DNA from 3 places in the Bradyrhizobium sp. 153 genome. Region 1 is predicted to be linked to each of the others. Evidence: riboswitches for the same ligand, from Rfam matches in the RefSeq annotation. Region 1 holds a riboswitch; each other region holds the start of a gene.
The links. A riboswitch is a leader RNA that binds a small molecule or an ion and turns the genes downstream of it on or off. The one in region 1 is predicted to bind cobalamin.

Region 2: another riboswitch for cobalamin. It lies ahead of IVA91_RS29295 (TonB-dependent receptor plug domain-containing protein); the one in region 1 lies ahead of IVA91_RS02840 (TonB-dependent receptor).
Region 3: another riboswitch for cobalamin. It lies ahead of metE (5-methyltetrahydropteroyltriglutamate--homocysteine S-methyltransferase); the one in region 1 lies ahead of IVA91_RS02840 (TonB-dependent receptor).

Annotation. Positions count from the first base shown of each region.
Region 1 is NZ_JADPKH010000015.1:78,784-84,213, reverse strand. It holds gene cobF (precorrin-6A synthase (deacetylating)) at 1-713, shown strand, start outside; gene cobT (nicotinate-nucleotide--dimethylbenzimidazole phosphoribosyltransferase) at 724-1,776, shown strand; gene IVA91_RS02845 (histidine phosphatase family protein) at 1,783-2,355, opposite strand; cobalamin riboswitch at 2,428-2,630, shown strand; gene IVA91_RS02840 (TonB-dependent receptor) at 2,747-5,104, shown strand; gene IVA91_RS02835 (PepSY domain-containing protein) at 5,117-5,430, shown strand, end outside.
Region 2 is NZ_JADPKH010000120.1:310,087-315,516, reverse strand. It holds gene IVA91_RS29305 (PepSY domain-containing protein) at 1-1,589, opposite strand, end outside; gene IVA91_RS29300 (TonB-dependent receptor) at 1,535-2,776, opposite strand; gene IVA91_RS29295 (TonB-dependent receptor plug domain-containing protein) at 2,828-3,811, opposite strand; cobalamin riboswitch at 3,919-4,114, opposite strand; gene IVA91_RS29290 (GDCCVxC domain-containing (seleno)protein) at 4,462-4,671, shown strand; gene IVA91_RS29285 (hypothetical protein) at 5,294-5,430, shown strand, end outside.
Region 3 is NZ_JADPKH010000073.1:95,679-101,108, reverse strand. It holds gene IVA91_RS16565 (4Fe-4S binding protein) at 87-290, shown strand; gene IVA91_RS16560 (aminotransferase class V-fold PLP-dependent enzyme) at 671-1,066, shown strand; cobalamin riboswitch at 1,243-1,443, shown strand; gene metE (5-methyltetrahydropteroyltriglutamate--homocysteine S-methyltransferase) at 1,543-3,858, shown strand.

The DNA of each region.
Region 1 (5,430 bases):
ATCCCGGGCAGCTCACGCGCGCCGCGGCCCGTGCCATCAACGCTGCCGACATCGTCCTGATCCCGCGCAAGGGGCCGGCGAAATCCGATCTGGCGGATCTCAGGCGGACGATCTGCGCGGACGTGCTCACCAGCGCGAGCACGCGCATCGCCGAGTTCGACTTGCCAGTGCGGGACACGACTGAGGCGGACTACCAAAAGGGCGTGGACGATTGGCACGATGCGGTGGCGGCAACCTGGTCGCAAACCATCGCAAATCATCTCGACGGCGAGGGCAAGGTCGCGCTGCTGATCTGGGGCGATCCTTCGCTGTACGATTCCTCGCTCCGCATTGCGCGGCGGCTCGATCCGTTACCGACGATCGAGGTCGTGCCCGGCATTACTTCGATCCAGGCGCTGTGCGCCGCGCATGCGCTGCCGCTCAACGACATCGGTGAGCCATTCCTGGTCACGACGGGGCGGCGCTTGCGCGAAGGCGGCTGGCCACAAGGAGTCGATACCATCGCGGTGATGCTCGACGGCGGCACGGCGTTCGAGTCGCTCGCTCCGGAAAGTCTGCAGATCTGGTGGGGTGCCTATCTCGGCATGCCCAACCAGATCGTCATGTCCGGCGCGTTGGCCGAAGTCGGCCCGCGCATCGTCGCACTTCGGCAGGAAGCGCGCGAGCGGCATGGCTGGATCATGGACAGCTACATTCTCAAGCGCACGCGTTAAGCGAGGCTGCATGCTCCCCGAATGGGTCTACCAAGAGTGTCCCGAAATCTCCGCGATGCACCGCGAGGCAGCGATCGCGCGGCAGACGCAGTTGACAAAACCGACCGGCGCGCTCGGCCGGCTTGAGCAACTGGCGATCGAGCTTGCGGGCCTGCAAGCGACGGAATCTCCTCGCGCCGCGCGCGTGCCGATCATCGTCTTCGCCGGCGATCACGGCATCGTTGCGCAGGGTGTGTCGGCCTATCCTCAAGCTGTGACCATCGCAATGATGGCGAATTTTGCGTCCGGTGGCGCCGCGATCTCAGTGCTGGCGCGTGAGCTTGGCTCCAGCCTGGAGGTGGTCGACGCCGGCACGCTGGCGCAGGAACAGATGGCGGGCGTCGTCACCGACAAGCCGCGGAGCGGCACGCGCGATTTCAGCGAGGAAGCTGCACTTGAGCCGGCGGAACTGGCATTCGCCTTCGCGGCCGGCCAGCGCGCGGTTGCGCGCGCGGAAGTCGGCCGGCCTGATCTGGTGATCTTCGGCGAGATGGGCATTGGCAACACCACGGTCTCGGCGGCCATTGCGGCGAGTCTGCTCGGCATCAGCGCCGAGGAAATCGCGGGCAGCGGCACCGGAATCGACGCGGCCGGCCGCGCGCACAAGGCGCGGGTGATCGATGCCGCGATTGCGCGCCACGGTATTGCGGGGGCTTCGCCCGAACACATCTTGTGTGCCGTCGGCGGTCTCGAGATCGCGGCGATCTGCGGCGCTATCATCGCGGCGGCGCAACGCCGCCTTCCCGTATTGATCGACGGATTCATCGTGTCGGTCGCGGCGCTGGTGGCGGTGCAGATCAACCCATCGTGCCGGCCGTTCCTGCTGCCGTCGCATCAATCGGCGGAGCAGGGGCATCGGCTGGTGCTGCGTGCGCTGAACGTGCAGCCGCTGATCAGCCTCGATCTCCGGCTCGGTGAGGGCTCCGGCGCTGCGATCGCGTTGCCGCTGGTGCGGTCGGCTTGCGCGCTCCACAACGGGATGGCGACTTTTGCGCAAGCCAATGTGCCGGATCGCCCGGCCTGATCGGGCTCAGGCCATCCGCTGATTGACGGAGACGACGCGCCACCCAGTGGCGAGCCGGTCGATCCGGGTGAGCGACAGCGGATCGATCACGAAGCGCAAGGCGGCGTGCGGCGTCAGATCCAGCGCGATGCACAGCGCGGCGCGGATCGTGCCGGAATGCACGACGAGCGTTGCGGAGCCCGCGCCGATCCGCGAGAGCCCAAGCCGGACGCGCGCGACCTGATCCGCAAAGCTCTCGCCGCCCGGCGGACGTCCGCGCGCCGGATCGCTCCAGAATTGCGCATAGGCCTCGTCCCCGGCCGCGCCGATCTCGTCATGCCGACGGCCGGTCCATGCGCCGAAATCCTGTTCCCCGAATTCGGGGATCAGCTCGGGCGCGAGTCCCAGCGCATGCGCGGTCTCGATCGTGCGCCGCGCTGGGCTCGCATGGCTCGCCGCGCCTCTCGGCAGAGACTGCCGCAGTGCCTCTAGCTGCGCGCGATCGCGAAGATCGGCCGGGGCATCGGCGGCATGGATCGTCCCTGTGACGCCATCGACCGGCGCATGCCGTATCAGCCAGAGGAAGGTCTCGCCTTCCATGCTCGTCTCCAAGGAAGTTGGTTGCTGTGGCAATAACGCCGCAGCTTGCACATTGACTCCGTCTTGATCGTAATCCTAGATGCTGGCGACGGTTTCCCCGAGAGGGGATGAAAAGGGAATGCGGTGCGGGGAATTCGTCCCCAATGCCGCGGCTGCCCCCGCAACTGTAAGCGGTGAATCCTTCGTCAGAAGCCACTGGGTCCTCGGTCCCGGGAAGGCGACGAAGCGGTCACGACCCGCGAGCCAGGAGACCTGCCGTCAGCCGTGGTCACACGCGAAGATGTCGGTCGGGGAGTACAGACATTCGGCTTCATCGAAGGGCTGACAGGCCAAAGGTGAGACCTCGTTCGCTGTGACGTGCCACTGACGTCATACCGAGGTTTCGAAAACCGTGTCTTGTCTCCTTTTTGTACGACCGCACCGCTTCCTGCTTGCCTCCGCGGCGCTTACGTCACTGGCCGCCGTCGATGTATCTGCCGCCCGGGCGCAGCAGGTCCGCGAGTCGCTGCCGCCGGTCGAGGTGTCGCCCGCCCAATCCCGCAAGCAGGCCAAGCCGGCGGGCCGGGAGGCGCAGGGCACACGCCGTGCAACGGCGCGCAGGCCAGCGACTGCATCCGCAGCGCCCAAGCCTGTCGTGCCGGCCGCCGCGGCACCAACGCCGCTCAACAGCAATGCTGTGGCTGAAAGCGCCTCGCGGCTCGGCCTCACCGTGCGTGAAACGCCGGCGACCGCCGAAGTCATCTCGGCCGAGACGATGCGCGAGCAGAGCTATCGCACTGTCTCCGAAGTGGCGCAGGGCGCGGTCGGCGTCACCTCCGGCGACAATCCGGCTGAACCTTCAGCCTTCTCCATGCGCGGCTTCACCAACAGCCAGATCAACACGCTCTACAACGGCATCAAGATCGGTCCGCAGAACATGACCTCGCGGATCGTAGACACCGCCAATCTGGAGGCCGTTGAATTCCTGAAAGGTCCGGCCTCGCTGATTTCAGGCGAGGGCGCTGCCGGCGGCGCCATCAACTTCGTCACCAAGCAGCCGCATACAGGACCGGTCCGGAACGAGGCTGATTTCTCTTGGGATTCCCTGAACTCGTTCCGCGTCCACTATGGCTCGGGTGGCAGCACCAACGTGCAGGGCCTGGACTATCGCGTCGACATCAGCCGTTCCACCCTCAACGGCTTTGCCGACGACACCAACGTCAAGACGTTCGGCACGTCCGGCCAGCTCAATTACCGCATCTCGGACAGTCTCAAGATCTGGGGCGCAATCGAATACAGGGAGGACCGCTCCAAAGCCTATTGGGGCGCGCCGCTGGTGCCGATCGCCTTCAGCGGCTCGCACGCGACGACGGGGATCGTCTCCGGCAATTACGTCTCCAACTACAACGGAAGCAATCTCGGCGCCGTCACCATTGACGACCGCACCTTCAACACCAATTACAACGTCCTCGACAATCGCAACGCCGCCCAGGAGGTGTGGCTGCGCGGTGGCTTCGAGCTGAAGCTCGCGCCGGACCTGACGCTGAAGAGCCAGGCATATGGCTACGGTGCAGAACGGACCTGGTTCAACAACGAGATCGAGGCGTTCAATTCCACGACGAACATGGTCGATCGTGAACGCTTCTATGTCGCGCACAGCCAGCGGCTGGTGGGCAACATCACCGACCTGATCTGGGACACGAACATTGCAGGCTTCGACAACCGGCTGGTCACGACGTTGTCGTCAAGCTATCTCGACTTCGTCAGGCCGGGTGCGGCAAACTTCCCAGGCGATTCCGTTTCGCTGGTCAATCCCGACCGCGGCTTTTACGGCCCGCTCACGATCCAGCAGCAAACCGCGCGCATCGACAATGAGGCGCTGTCGTTCGAGGACCGGCTGAAGCTGACACGTACCTTCGCACTGGTCGGCGGCCTGCGCGTCGAGCATATCGGGCTCGACCGCAACTCGACCGATAAGAACGGCCTGGAGAAGGCTGGCTTTCCGTTCACGAAAGACTGGGCGCCGGTCACCGGTCGCATCGGCTACACCTGGGAGGCCGTGCCCGGCCTGACCTTCTTCAGCCAGTACGCCACCGGCGCTGATATCTCCGCCAACAACATCTTTCTGCTCGGGCCGACCCAGCCGCTCGAACTGACGACCGCGCGCACTTATGAGACCGGCGTCAAGCATCTGTTCTGGGACAACAGGGCGGAGTGGTCTTTTTCCGCCTACGACATTGTGCGCAAGAACGTCTACGCCGCGGCCGGCGGCATGCAGTTGAATATCGCCGGACGGCAGGAGTCGAAGGGCGTGGAACTCGCGGCGTCCGTGCGCCCGATCGAGCCCCTGCGTCTCTGGGGCAACATCGCCTTTGTCGATGCGCGCTATGCCGACTACAATTTTGCCGGCGGCTCATTCTCCGGCAACACGCCGCCGAACGTGCCGCGCATCGTGGCCAACGCCGGCGCTTCGTATCGCTTCTTCACGCCCTGGCCGGTGGAGCTCGGCATCACCGGCCGTCACGTCGGCGACCGTTACAACACCGATGCCAACGTGGTGACGATGAAGGCCTACACTGTGGCCGACGTCTATGCCTTCGTCGACATTCCCAAGACGGTGTTCAATGCGGTCGACCAGGCTCGCCTGACCTTCCGTGTGCGCAATATAACCGACAAGCGGTATGCGATCTGGGGCGATCCGTTCTACCCCGACCAAATCCTGCTCGGCGCGCCGCGGACCTACGAAATCTCCGCGGCGTTCAAATGGTGAGGTGTTAGACGGATGATGAGTGCGATCGTCCTGCTGCACCGCTGGCTCGGGATCGCCTTCTGCCTGCTGTTCGCGATGTGGTTCGCGACCGGGATCGTGATGCACTTCGTTCCGTTCCCGTCGTTGACGGAGGCGGAGCGATTTGCCGGACTCGTGCCGCTGGATCGCGAAGAGACGAGAATACCGGTTGCCGGCGCCGCTGCCGCGAGCGGGATCGCGGATGCCACGCGCGTTCGGCTGATCCAGCGAAGCGACGGCGCGGTTTACATCGTCTCGGGTCCATCGCGTCAGCGCGCAATCCGCGCGGCCGACGGGAACGACGCGTC
Region 2 (5,430 bases), on a different contig from region 1:
GCCACCCGAGGGGCTATCGCCCGCGCCGTTCCAGGCGTAGCACTTGACCACCGGCGGCAGCAGCGGCCGGGCGCTTCGACGACACGGAAGTACCTCAGATAGCGCCAGCCGACAACGACACCGCTCACCGAGACGATGGTCCCAAGGATCGAGAGCAGCCACACCACAATGTCCCAGGCCGGGGGATACATCAGCAGTAACCGAAAATCGAAACTGTGCAGCGCGTTGAACAGCCATCGATATGTGCGACGGCCGCTGTCCACGCGGCCAACGATGTCGCCCGTGACGGGGCTGATGTGAAACCATGTTTTCGCGTCATCATCAAACACGGCGCGCAGCACCGGCAATTCGCGGTCCTGATGATGGGCATACCAATAGGCATCGTATTCCCTCAGGATTGACCGTTCCACGACGCGCGCTTGCGGCAGCAATTTTGTTGCGGCAGTCCAGAGGCGATCCTGCGGAAGCGTTGCGAATTGGCCCGACGTCACATCCAGCGGTCTTTGCGTGCCATCACGCGATGCGGCGATCATCATCGGGCTGCCATTAAGCCAGACAAAGCGCACTTCGACGGCGGCGGATTGCGGTGTTGGCAGCTTCGTCGCAATCGTCGGCGTATCATGGCCAGCATAGCGTTGCAGCACCTCGCGCGTCATGTTGCGGCTTGCGAAATATTCGCCGGGATTGAGCGAAAGCCAACCGGAGAACGTCCAGGTCAGCACGAAGATACCCGCGATCAGGCCGGTGACGTGGTGCCAGGCCATCCAGCCACGATAAGGCGTGATCCTGCCGCTGGCATAGCGCCGCTTCAGGCGTACGCGAAGGATCCCGATCCAGATGCCGGTGACGCCGATGATCAGGCAGATACCGGAGATCCAGAGCACGACCAGCCGCCACAGCGGCCCATCTTTGCGCAGCACGGTCGGATAGATCCAGTGCGGGATCGAGCCGAGGCAGTTCCAGACCCGTTCGGTGTGGTTGGTGTCGAGCGCGATCTCGCCGGAGCGCGAGGAGACATAGAGCCTGGTACCCGCATCGTCGCCGAGCGCAATGAGGTAAAGCGGCCGCAGCGGATCGTAACGGGCCGTTACGCTCCATTGGTCGCGATCGATGATGTCTTCGAGTTGCGGTGATCTGCTCGCGGGATGATGTTGTGCGACCGCGAGCGCCTGCTGTTCGGAGACGCCGGTGATGATCCGGCCATCGGCTGCAGAGATCGCCTGTCGCTTGCCGTCCCAGCCGGTGATCCGATACACCGGCTCGTCGGCCAGCATCGAAAGCCGGAGGTCGCGCGGATAGCGCGTCGCGCCTGCGGCTTTCATCACGTCGTCCGGCGACAGCGCCACCTTCTCCCATTGGACATCAGGGAGCGCTGCCAGCCTTTCCTTGTCGGAAAGGCCGGGAAAAGCCACGTACATCATCACCACGCCGGAGATGAACCACATGGCGAAGAACAGGCAGGTGACGATACCGACCCAGCGGTGGCCGATGTACAGCCACCGCCGGAGTGTGCGTTTGAGGGTCCGTGACACGCTCAGAACTTCACGTTGACCGCGAGCTGCGCCGTGCGTGGCATGCCGAGCAGCCACTGAGTAGTGCCGCCCGACGTCGTGTAGATCTCGTCGAAGAGATTGTAGATGCGGAACGACACGGTGGTGTTGAGGTCGGGCTTCCACTGCACGCCGGCATTGACAATGTTGTAGGCCGGGCGCGTCACCGTGTTGGCGTTGTCGGCATAGGTCTTGCCGACGATCTGCACGCCTGCGTTGGCCGACCAGTTCGGTGCGAAGGCCCAGGTCGCCCAGATATTGGAGACGTTCTGCGGCACATTGACCGGTACGTTGCCGGCATAGTTCACGCTTCCGCCGCCCACCGCCTGCACGAAGTCATCGTATTTCGCGCGCAGGAAGGCGGTATTGGCATCTATGCGCAAGCAATGATCGAGCAGGAAACCGACTGACGCTTCGACGCCGCGCGATGACTGCTGGCCGACCTGGACGGTCAGCGACGGAATGTTGGGATCGCGTGCCAGCAGGTTGTTCTTCACGATCTCATAGCCGGCCAGGGTCCATTCGCCGCGGCCGCCCCAGAACGATTGCTTGACACCGATTTCGACCTGCTTGCCGGTCGCCAGGTCGAAGTTCTTGTTTGCGGAGGACAGTGAGACGAGCCCTCCGACCGGGTCGGCCGCGGTGGCATATTGGGCATAGAAAGCGAGATCCTTGACCGGTGCATAGACGGCGCCGGCGCGCCAGGTCGTCGAAGAGAACGATTTCTCGAAGCTGTTGGCGGGCGAGACATAGTCGGTGCGCGCGATTGTCGGTTCATCCTGACGTATGCCGGCAATCAAGGACAGTTGCTCGGTGACCGACAGCCTGTTCTCGGCAAACAGCGCGTACTGGTTGGTTACGCTGCCATAGCCGGGAACTGTGGGGTTCGGGCTGTTGAATACGCCTGGAGCGAAACTGAATGGGTTGACGGACGACGAGCCGCCGTAAGGTGAATTGTTGGTGTGGGTAAAATTGATGCTGTTGACGTCGAAACCTGCGACGAACTCATTGGCCATGCCAAGGACATGTCCGCGGAATTTCGCATCCATGCGATTGCCGACCTGCTGCTGATCGTGAAAAATCTCGATATAGCTGCTGCGGTTGATCAGGCCGGTGGCGGGGTTATAGGCGTAGCTTTCGACGTCCTTCCAATGTCGCTTGGAGTTCAGATAGTAAAGCGTGTTCTGAACCGAAATTCCATCGGCCACCTGCCATTCAGTTTTCACCTGGTTCCAGCTATCCTGGTAGCGGATGTGGCTGTCGCTGACGTTGTAATTCTAGAAGCGGAGAGATTCATCGAGCCTGCCGTTGATCAGCGGCGTGCCGAAGTAGCGCGACGGGTTGCGGTCACCGTAGTCCGTGGACAGTGTCCAGGTGACGTCGTCGTTCTGCTTGATCTGGATCACGGCATGAAGCGCGACGTTCGAGGTGTCGTCGCGATCGACCCAGCCATCCGACATGTTGCCGGAGGCGGTGATCCGATAGGCGACGTCCTTGCTGACCGGACCGCCACTGTCCACCGCAATTCGCCGGGTCATGTTGCTGTCCAGCGACATCTCGGCCTGATTGCGAGGGACCCACAATGGCAGTTTTGAAACCACGTTGATGGCGCCGCCGACCGCGCCCGCGCCGTACATCACCGACGCAGGGCCGCGCAGCACCTCGATGCGCTCGGTCGACCAGGTGTCGAACGGAAAGGCCACCGTCCCGGCGCCGATATAGAGCTGGGTGCCGTCATACAGCGTCATGACGGAGCCAAGGCCCGTGAAGCCGCGGGTATTGAACGAGACGCCGCCATTGCCCGGTGCCGGGCTCGCCGTGAAGCCGGTGGCGTTTTGCGTCACCGCGTCGAGGATGTTCTGCTGGCCGCGTTCGGCGATGGTTTCAGCGGAGATCACCTCCACGCTGGCTGGCGTCTGCAGTCGCGTCAGGCCGAGCCGGCTGCCGGCCGTGCTCGCGCCGGTGAGGTTGAGCGTCGGTGCGGCGAAGACAGGACCAGTCGGCGCGGCAACCTGTGTACCGGTATTGACAGCTATGTTGCGCTGCTGGCGCAAACGCGCGGCGCTGGCGGTCGCAGAACTGCGTCGGGTGCTTTGGGCCCTCGGCGACGTTGCCGGCGACTGCACCACAACGGGGTCGAGCGTCTGGACCGTCCTTTCGGACTGTGCCCAGCCGTCGGTCGACAAAACCAGGCAGGAGAATGCAGCTGAGCGCAGAATCGCGCGGCGATACCGCGGCGCGAAGATTGTACGGGAGGTCATCAACAGACTCGCGATAACGTGGCACGTCACCGCGAACGCAGCTTGGCCGCTGCCTCAAGAAGAAGGCAGCCCCAACACCCACCAGGACACCCCGCCCAATGTGCTCGCGTGTGACCACGACTGACGGCAGGTCTCCTGGCTCGCGGGTCGTTACCTCTCGCCGCCTTCCCAGGTCCGCAGGCCCAGTGGCGTTTGGCGAAGGCTCACCGCTTACAGTTGCGGGGGCAGCCACGGCGTTGGGGGATCCCCGCACCGTATTCCCTATTGATCTCCCGAAGGAGAACCGTCGTTGTCACCCTAGTTTTATTTGCAAACGGCTGTCAATTGGATGTTTCGCTGCGGCAGAAGTCAGCGCGTGGCGCCGATCATCAGGCCAAGTCGAGGATTCGACACCGCGGGAGATGGCATGTCAGATCACGCGTCGATCCCTTATGAATTGGTTGCAGCGGTGAGCGTGGTGAGGTCTACTGCTTGCGCACAGGCCGACGAGGTCGCGATCACGACGCACACTACGTTCGACGTCGGTGACAACTCCAATGCCGTTCAAAGCTCCGCACGTATCCTTCGTATCGTTGCCGTTAAGGTGCCCTCCGGGATCAACCAGGCGATGATCGTTGGAAACTGGCTCGCGCGATGCTACGTTAGAGGGCATGCACGTCGAATCCACTCTCATTTGCCCGTCATGCGGCCATCGATCCATTGAGACGATGCCGACCGACGCTTGCCAATTCTTTTACGATTGCCGCGGATGCGGCACCCGGCTGAAGCCTAAATCGGGCAATTGCTGCGTGTTCTGCTCCTATGGCACCGTGCCTTGCCCACCGATCCAAGAGAATGGCAAGGGAGCTTGCTGCGGGTAGTTTGCCGATTTCCTGCGTGTGCCGATGAGTGCACGGGCTTTCGCGCGAGGATAACGCGATCGGCGTTGGGGTCCGGACCTCAATTGCTGCGCCGTCGCTCTTGCCCTAATCACGTGGGAATTCCGCCGCGAGCTCGCGCTAACGGGGCCCATAGAAGTGAACGAACGATGAACGGTACCCCGACAGCTATCGGGATCAGCCAGTACGTGAAATGAGGCAAGTCCTTCCAAAGCGGCAACTGCTTTCCATTGTCGACGTAGAACGATCGGGCGCTGGATCGACCTGAGTGGACCGCCGTCGATTCGAGCGGCGGCCGGGTCAACATCATTTCTTCCGCGGAAGACGTGGCCGACCGCATCGCCGACTTCATCAAGCAGACACGATACACGACAGGAGGGAGCATGCAGCATCGATCCACGCTTCGCGCGAGCCTCTCGGACTATTTGGCACCCTTGCCGTGCGCGAGGCAGCTGGAGCTCAGAGCTGCCGCCTATTCCGTCAAGCGTTCCCTCCCGTGACTTGAGCCCCCGGTTCCCGGATCATAATGATGTAACACTGTTGCGGATCGACACCCCGGCCTAGTGCATGGTACCGGTCATCGCCCGATCGATCGGAACCCCGAGTGACCCTTTCCTTCAGATTTGGCCGTATCCTGCCGCGCTCGCTGCGCGGTGCGATGACCATATTTGTGATCGCGACCTACCTGATCGCCGGCGTGCTTCACGGCGTGTGCGATCTGGATGTCACAAATTCGTCGCC
Region 3 (5,430 bases), on a different contig from region 1:
ATTGCCCATCATTTAGCGCGTCTGTCCTTGGCACGGCATTTGAAAGGGATCGCCAATGGCATCGCTCGCCTAAGGAGTCGGAAGGCATGGCTTACAAGATCGTCGCTTCGCAATGCACCGTTTGTGGGGCATGTGAGTTCGAGTGTCCCAACGCGGCGATCAGCCTCAAGCGCGACATTTACGTTATCGATGTCAAAAAGTGCACGGAGTGCGAGGGCCATTCCGACACGCCGCAATGTGCGGTGGTCTGTCCGGTGCCTGACACCTGTGTCCCGTCTAAGACAGCATAAGCAGCCCGCGTCCAGAAGGCTTCACCGCTCGATTTCGCGAACGAAGTAGTAGATGTCGCGCTTGTGGCGGCCGCCGACCGCGTGGGGCGGATCGAGGTCGATCAACATCGTTATGACCTTAAGGCGCCGATCGACTCCGAGAAGCCCTCGAAGGGCTCTGCAGGATATCTAAAGCTACGTCACTTCGAAGCCGAAGAGACGGTCTCGATGCGACGAGATCGGTCCGGAGATCCTGAAGACGTGCGAGAAGCTCGGCATCCGCTTGGCCGTGGTCACCATGCACGCGTGCATGAGCCTAGGGTCATAGCAGGATCCCCGCCGCCCCCGCTCTCGCCGCTTACTCCAGTTTCGCAAGTCAGCGTGCATCCTGAGGTCCGGAACTGTTCCTGCGATGTTGCGCAGGCCAACGTCCAGGCTGCACTACTCGCCAGCGGCGACGGAAACAACGAAGGCGCGCCAAAGTCGCTCAGCACGTAAGTGCTTGGCGCACCGAGGAGATCATCTTGACCAACGCCACGGAGGCGATCGAGCTCGCGGCTCGTCGCGGGGTCCGCCGAACACAGGCAGTCCGACCTGATCATCCGTGCGATCATGGAGCAATCCCGGCCTTGGCAATTCCTAAGGAGCCTCATGGCGCTGTGTTCAAGCGGATGTCGGCCGAGCATGATCGCAACTTCCTCACGGGCGAGTTCGAGAAGCTGCTGACGGAAAAGACCAGGCTTGTCGCGATCACGCAGATGTCGAAGCGCCCAGCGCGTTCGTTCTGCTCGCGTTAGCTCACGACAACGCCAAGAGGGTGTTGAGCGAACGCATTCATAAGCGGAGGCTTCACAGATCCACGCGTTTTTACCAGGCCGGGAGTAAGACCGTTGTGCCCTACCTGGTACAGCTGGCAATCGCTTGGGCAATATCGCGGCAACACTTAGTAGGTTGACGGATCGATCCTCGTGCGTCTAATGCCAGCCGTCGTGGTCTTCGGATTTCGTTTGATCCGGAGCTAAGAGGGAAGCCGGTGCAATGCCGGCGCTGCCCCCGCAACTGTAAGCGGCGAGCCGCTGTCCAACGAAGTCACTGAAGCCATGCGGCTTCGGGAAGGCCGGACAGCAGCGACGACCCGCGAGCCAGGAGACCTGCCTCGACAATATATCGTCCACGGGCGGGGTGTCCCGGTGTGCGCCAAGCAGCTGTCGCTCACGCGATATTCGCTGCATGCGTCCGCCATGGCCTTTGCCCCAATTATGGGGTCTGATCTATGTCTATTCTTGCGCTTCCCGTTGCCACATTGGGGACGTCACGCATCGGCCCACGACGCGAACTCAAGTTCGCGCTCGAGAGCTACTGGGCGGGAAACTCCAGCGAAGCCGAGCTCCTCGAGGCGGGGAGTGGACTTCGTGCCGCTAATTGGGCACGGCAGAAATCCTGCGGTGTGACGGTCATTCCTTCGAATGACTTCTCGCTCTACGACCAGGTGCTCGATACCAGCGTAATGGTCGGAGCCATTCCCGACGTCTACGGCTGGACCGAAGGTCCTGTGTCGCTCAAGACCTACTTCGCCATGGCACGTGGCGCTCAGGACGGTGATCACACTCAGCATGGGCCAGGCGTAGCCGCACAGGAAATGACGAAGTGGTTCGATACCAACTACCACTACATGGTGCCGGAATTTCACCAGGATCAGATCTTTAAGTATTCCTCTCGAAAGCCGATCGAGGAATATGAGGAGGCAAAAAGCCTCGGCTACCAAACGCGCCCCGTCCTAGTTGGCCCAGTCACTTTCCTGAAGCTCGGCAAAAGCGCAAATCCCGCATTCAATCCGCTGTCGCTGCTTGATAGGCTCCTCCCAGTCTATGTCGATGTGCTCCGCGAACTAGCCTCGTGCGGTGCTGAATGGGTTCAGCTCGACGAGCCATGCCTGGTGATGGACATCGACGAAGCGTCGCGGGCGGCTGTCCGCCGGGCCTATGCTCATTTCGCAAAGGTTGTGCCGGCCCTTAAAATCATGCTGGCCACTTATTTCGGCGCTATCGGCGACAATCTTGAAACAGCCCTTGCCTTGCCCGTTGCCGGGCTTCATGTCGATCTGATTCGGGCACCCGACCAGTTGGACGCAATTGTCGCCACAGCCCGCAGAGATCTCGTGGTCTCGCTAGGCGTGGTTGATGGTCGCAACGTCTGGCGCTCCAATCTTGCGGCGCTGCTCGACCAACTTGCCCCTTTGGTCAAAAAGCTGTGCAGGGACCGTGTTCAGATTGCTCCTTCCTGCTCGCTGCTTCATGTTCCGATCGACATTGAGCTAGAGACCGATCTCGATCCCAATCTGAAGACGTGGCTGGCGTTCTCAGTTCAGAAGTTCAAGGAACTTTCGATATTGGGCAAAGCGCTGGCCGGCCATGCTGCCGAGGTGGCCGATGAACTTGCGCTTTCCGAGGACGCAGCCGTGACCCGCGAAACATCGCCCGAGATCCACAATGCGAATGTCGCCGGACGAATGGCCGCGATCGACGATAGCATGCGTCGCCGTCGCAGTGCGTTCACCCAGCGTGCCGACGTCCAGCGGGTCGCGTTCGCATTGCCGATGTTTCCAACGACAACCATCGGGTCCTTCCCGCAAACGGTCGACGTCCGGAATGCGCGTGCGGCTCATGCGCGGGGAGCGCTGAATGACGCGCAGTACGAGCAGCTTCTGAAAGCGGAGACAGCCCGTACCGTGCAGTGGCAGGAAGATATCGGCCTGGACGTGCTCGTACACGGTGAGTTCGAGCGCAATGACATGGTTCAATACTTTGCCGAGCAGCTGTTGGGATTCGCTTTCACCAAGCACGGCTGGGTTCAGTCTTATGGGTCGCGGTACGTTCGTCCGCCTATCCTGTTCGGAGATGTCTCCCGGCCGAAGCCGATGACCGTTGAATGGTGGCGCTTCGCGCAGTCTCTGACCAAGAAACCCGTCAAGGCTATGCTGACCGGACCGGTGACGATCCTGAACTGGTCGTTTGTCCGCGACGACATCTCGCGGAGCGAGACATGCCGTCAGATCGCTCTTGCGATCCGAGATGAGGTGATCGATCTTGAGGCGGCTGGAGCGACCATGATCCAGATCGACGAGGCTGCGTTGCGGGAGGGATTGCCGCTACGCAAATCGCAGTGGAGGAACTATCTCGATTGGGCAGTGGACAGCTTCCGCGTTTGCTCGTCCGCTGTCGCCGACGGAACTCAGATCCATACCCACATGTGCTATTCCGAGTTCAACGAAATCATCGATGCGATCGCAGCAATGGATGCTGACGTCATTTCAATCGAGACGTCCCGTTCTAAGATGGAATTGCTCGAGGCCTTCAAGAGCTACAAATATCCCAATGAGATCGGGCCCGGCGTCTATGACATTCATTCACCGCGCATTCCCGCAGCGGCGGAAATCAAGCAGCTGATTGTGTTGGCGCGGCAGCGAGTTTCCGATCGGCAGCTCTGGATCAATCCCGACTGCGGACTGAAAACTCGAAGCTGGGAGGAGGTGCGTCCCGCGCTCGTCAATATGGTGGCCGCCGCACGCGAGTTGCGGGCTGAGCCATGATGGTGCGGAGCGTTTCGCCAACGCGTTTGTGAATAAGATGCACGCGCTTTGGGGGCTTACGATGTCCTTGCGAGCTCCCAAAGTTCCCAGTGCCTGGGAATGCCGGCCGGCGCCGGCGGAGGCCGTCGCATACAGCCGGCGACAAGCTCGGTTCTCGATCCGACGGCGGACAGCATGCCGGCGATGCCCGATCAGGTCACATATTCCGAACATTATCGCCCGACGCGAAGCACAGCGCTATTTTTCATTTATCCATCGCGTGTGCGTCCCATCACAACAATCTATTTTACGGTCCTTACGGAACGTCATACGAAATTCACGCCCTGGCACGCCCTTCGGGAGAGGTAATCGAGCGTTGTTGGTTTTGGGGACGTGCCAAATGCTGCTGCGCGACGGCAAACTGCCGCTTGTGTTTCAGGGCACGGCAGCCAAACCGGTTGCGCGCAGGATCCCAGCTCGATCAAGGCACTGCCGTCCCAACCGGACAGCGGGCGAGTGGTGGAAAGTCGTGAAGTTTCCGACAGGGGCGGAAGGCAAACGGCTCCAGATTTCACGCGGAGTGATATCCGTTCCTCCTTGTTTGACGGCGAATGCCCTCGCCGAAAATCGATCGCCGGTAAGTCCTCCCTACCGGCGAAAGCTGGTGCGATGCGCAAAGCAGCGTCCTTCCTGCGTGACTTTCGCCCGGCCTCCGGAGGAGGCCGGTTTTTTTGGTGCGCCAGGCATGGCGCGGACCGCCGTGACTGGCGCGTTCGGCCGGAGTGCTGTCCGTTCGATGACTTGGAGGTCAGAGTCCTTCCTGGGCATCATCAACTTCTTGATGTGCAGCAATTCAAAGAAGTTATGCTCTTTCAGAGTGTTGCGCTGGCTCCGACTGTGTAACAATGGGGTGTAACATTGCTGTTCAGGGTTGTTCGGCCGATGCGCCGGACGGGTCTCGCTTTCCTGCGGGCATTCAGCTGGCTATTCCGCTCGGTGATGATTTCGTTTTTGTGACGCCTAGCGAGAGCGCAGGCCGTTCGATTTCCCCTCCGCACCCCGGACAGAGCCCCCCGAAGCGAAGTCGCGCATGGAGTCGCCGTGGCCAATCTAGAGGGTGTTTGGCAGGCCGTCCGCGATGACGCTCCCATGCATCCGACCCACCGCCAAGCGACAGCCTTAGCAGGCGAACTCTAGCGTCTGGGCGGACAGCGAGAGCCGCGCCCGGAGTGTCGCCATGGTTCACGCGCCCGGTGTCGGCTGGACGCCGGACACTGAGAGTCACGACGAGCAGGAAGCTCACTGGACGGCCGTAACGGAGATGTGGGAGAGGGCCGGCCAAACAATTAGAGAAGCTGCTCGGGCCCATCGTGGACCGCCTCTTGCTGACCAAGGGCATCCGCGGCGTGGACAGCGAATCGCGCGCTCTCTTGCTCACCGCCTTTTGATGGCGCTGAGGGACGCGTTCGCAAGCCGGCACCGCAACGCTGGCGGAGACTATTCGTCCGACCCCAAGGCCGGCCTTTGGCGCCCGTGGAAGCGACCACGGACACGTGCCAAGCGCTTGATGCAACGTGGGCTCGATCCGGGGTG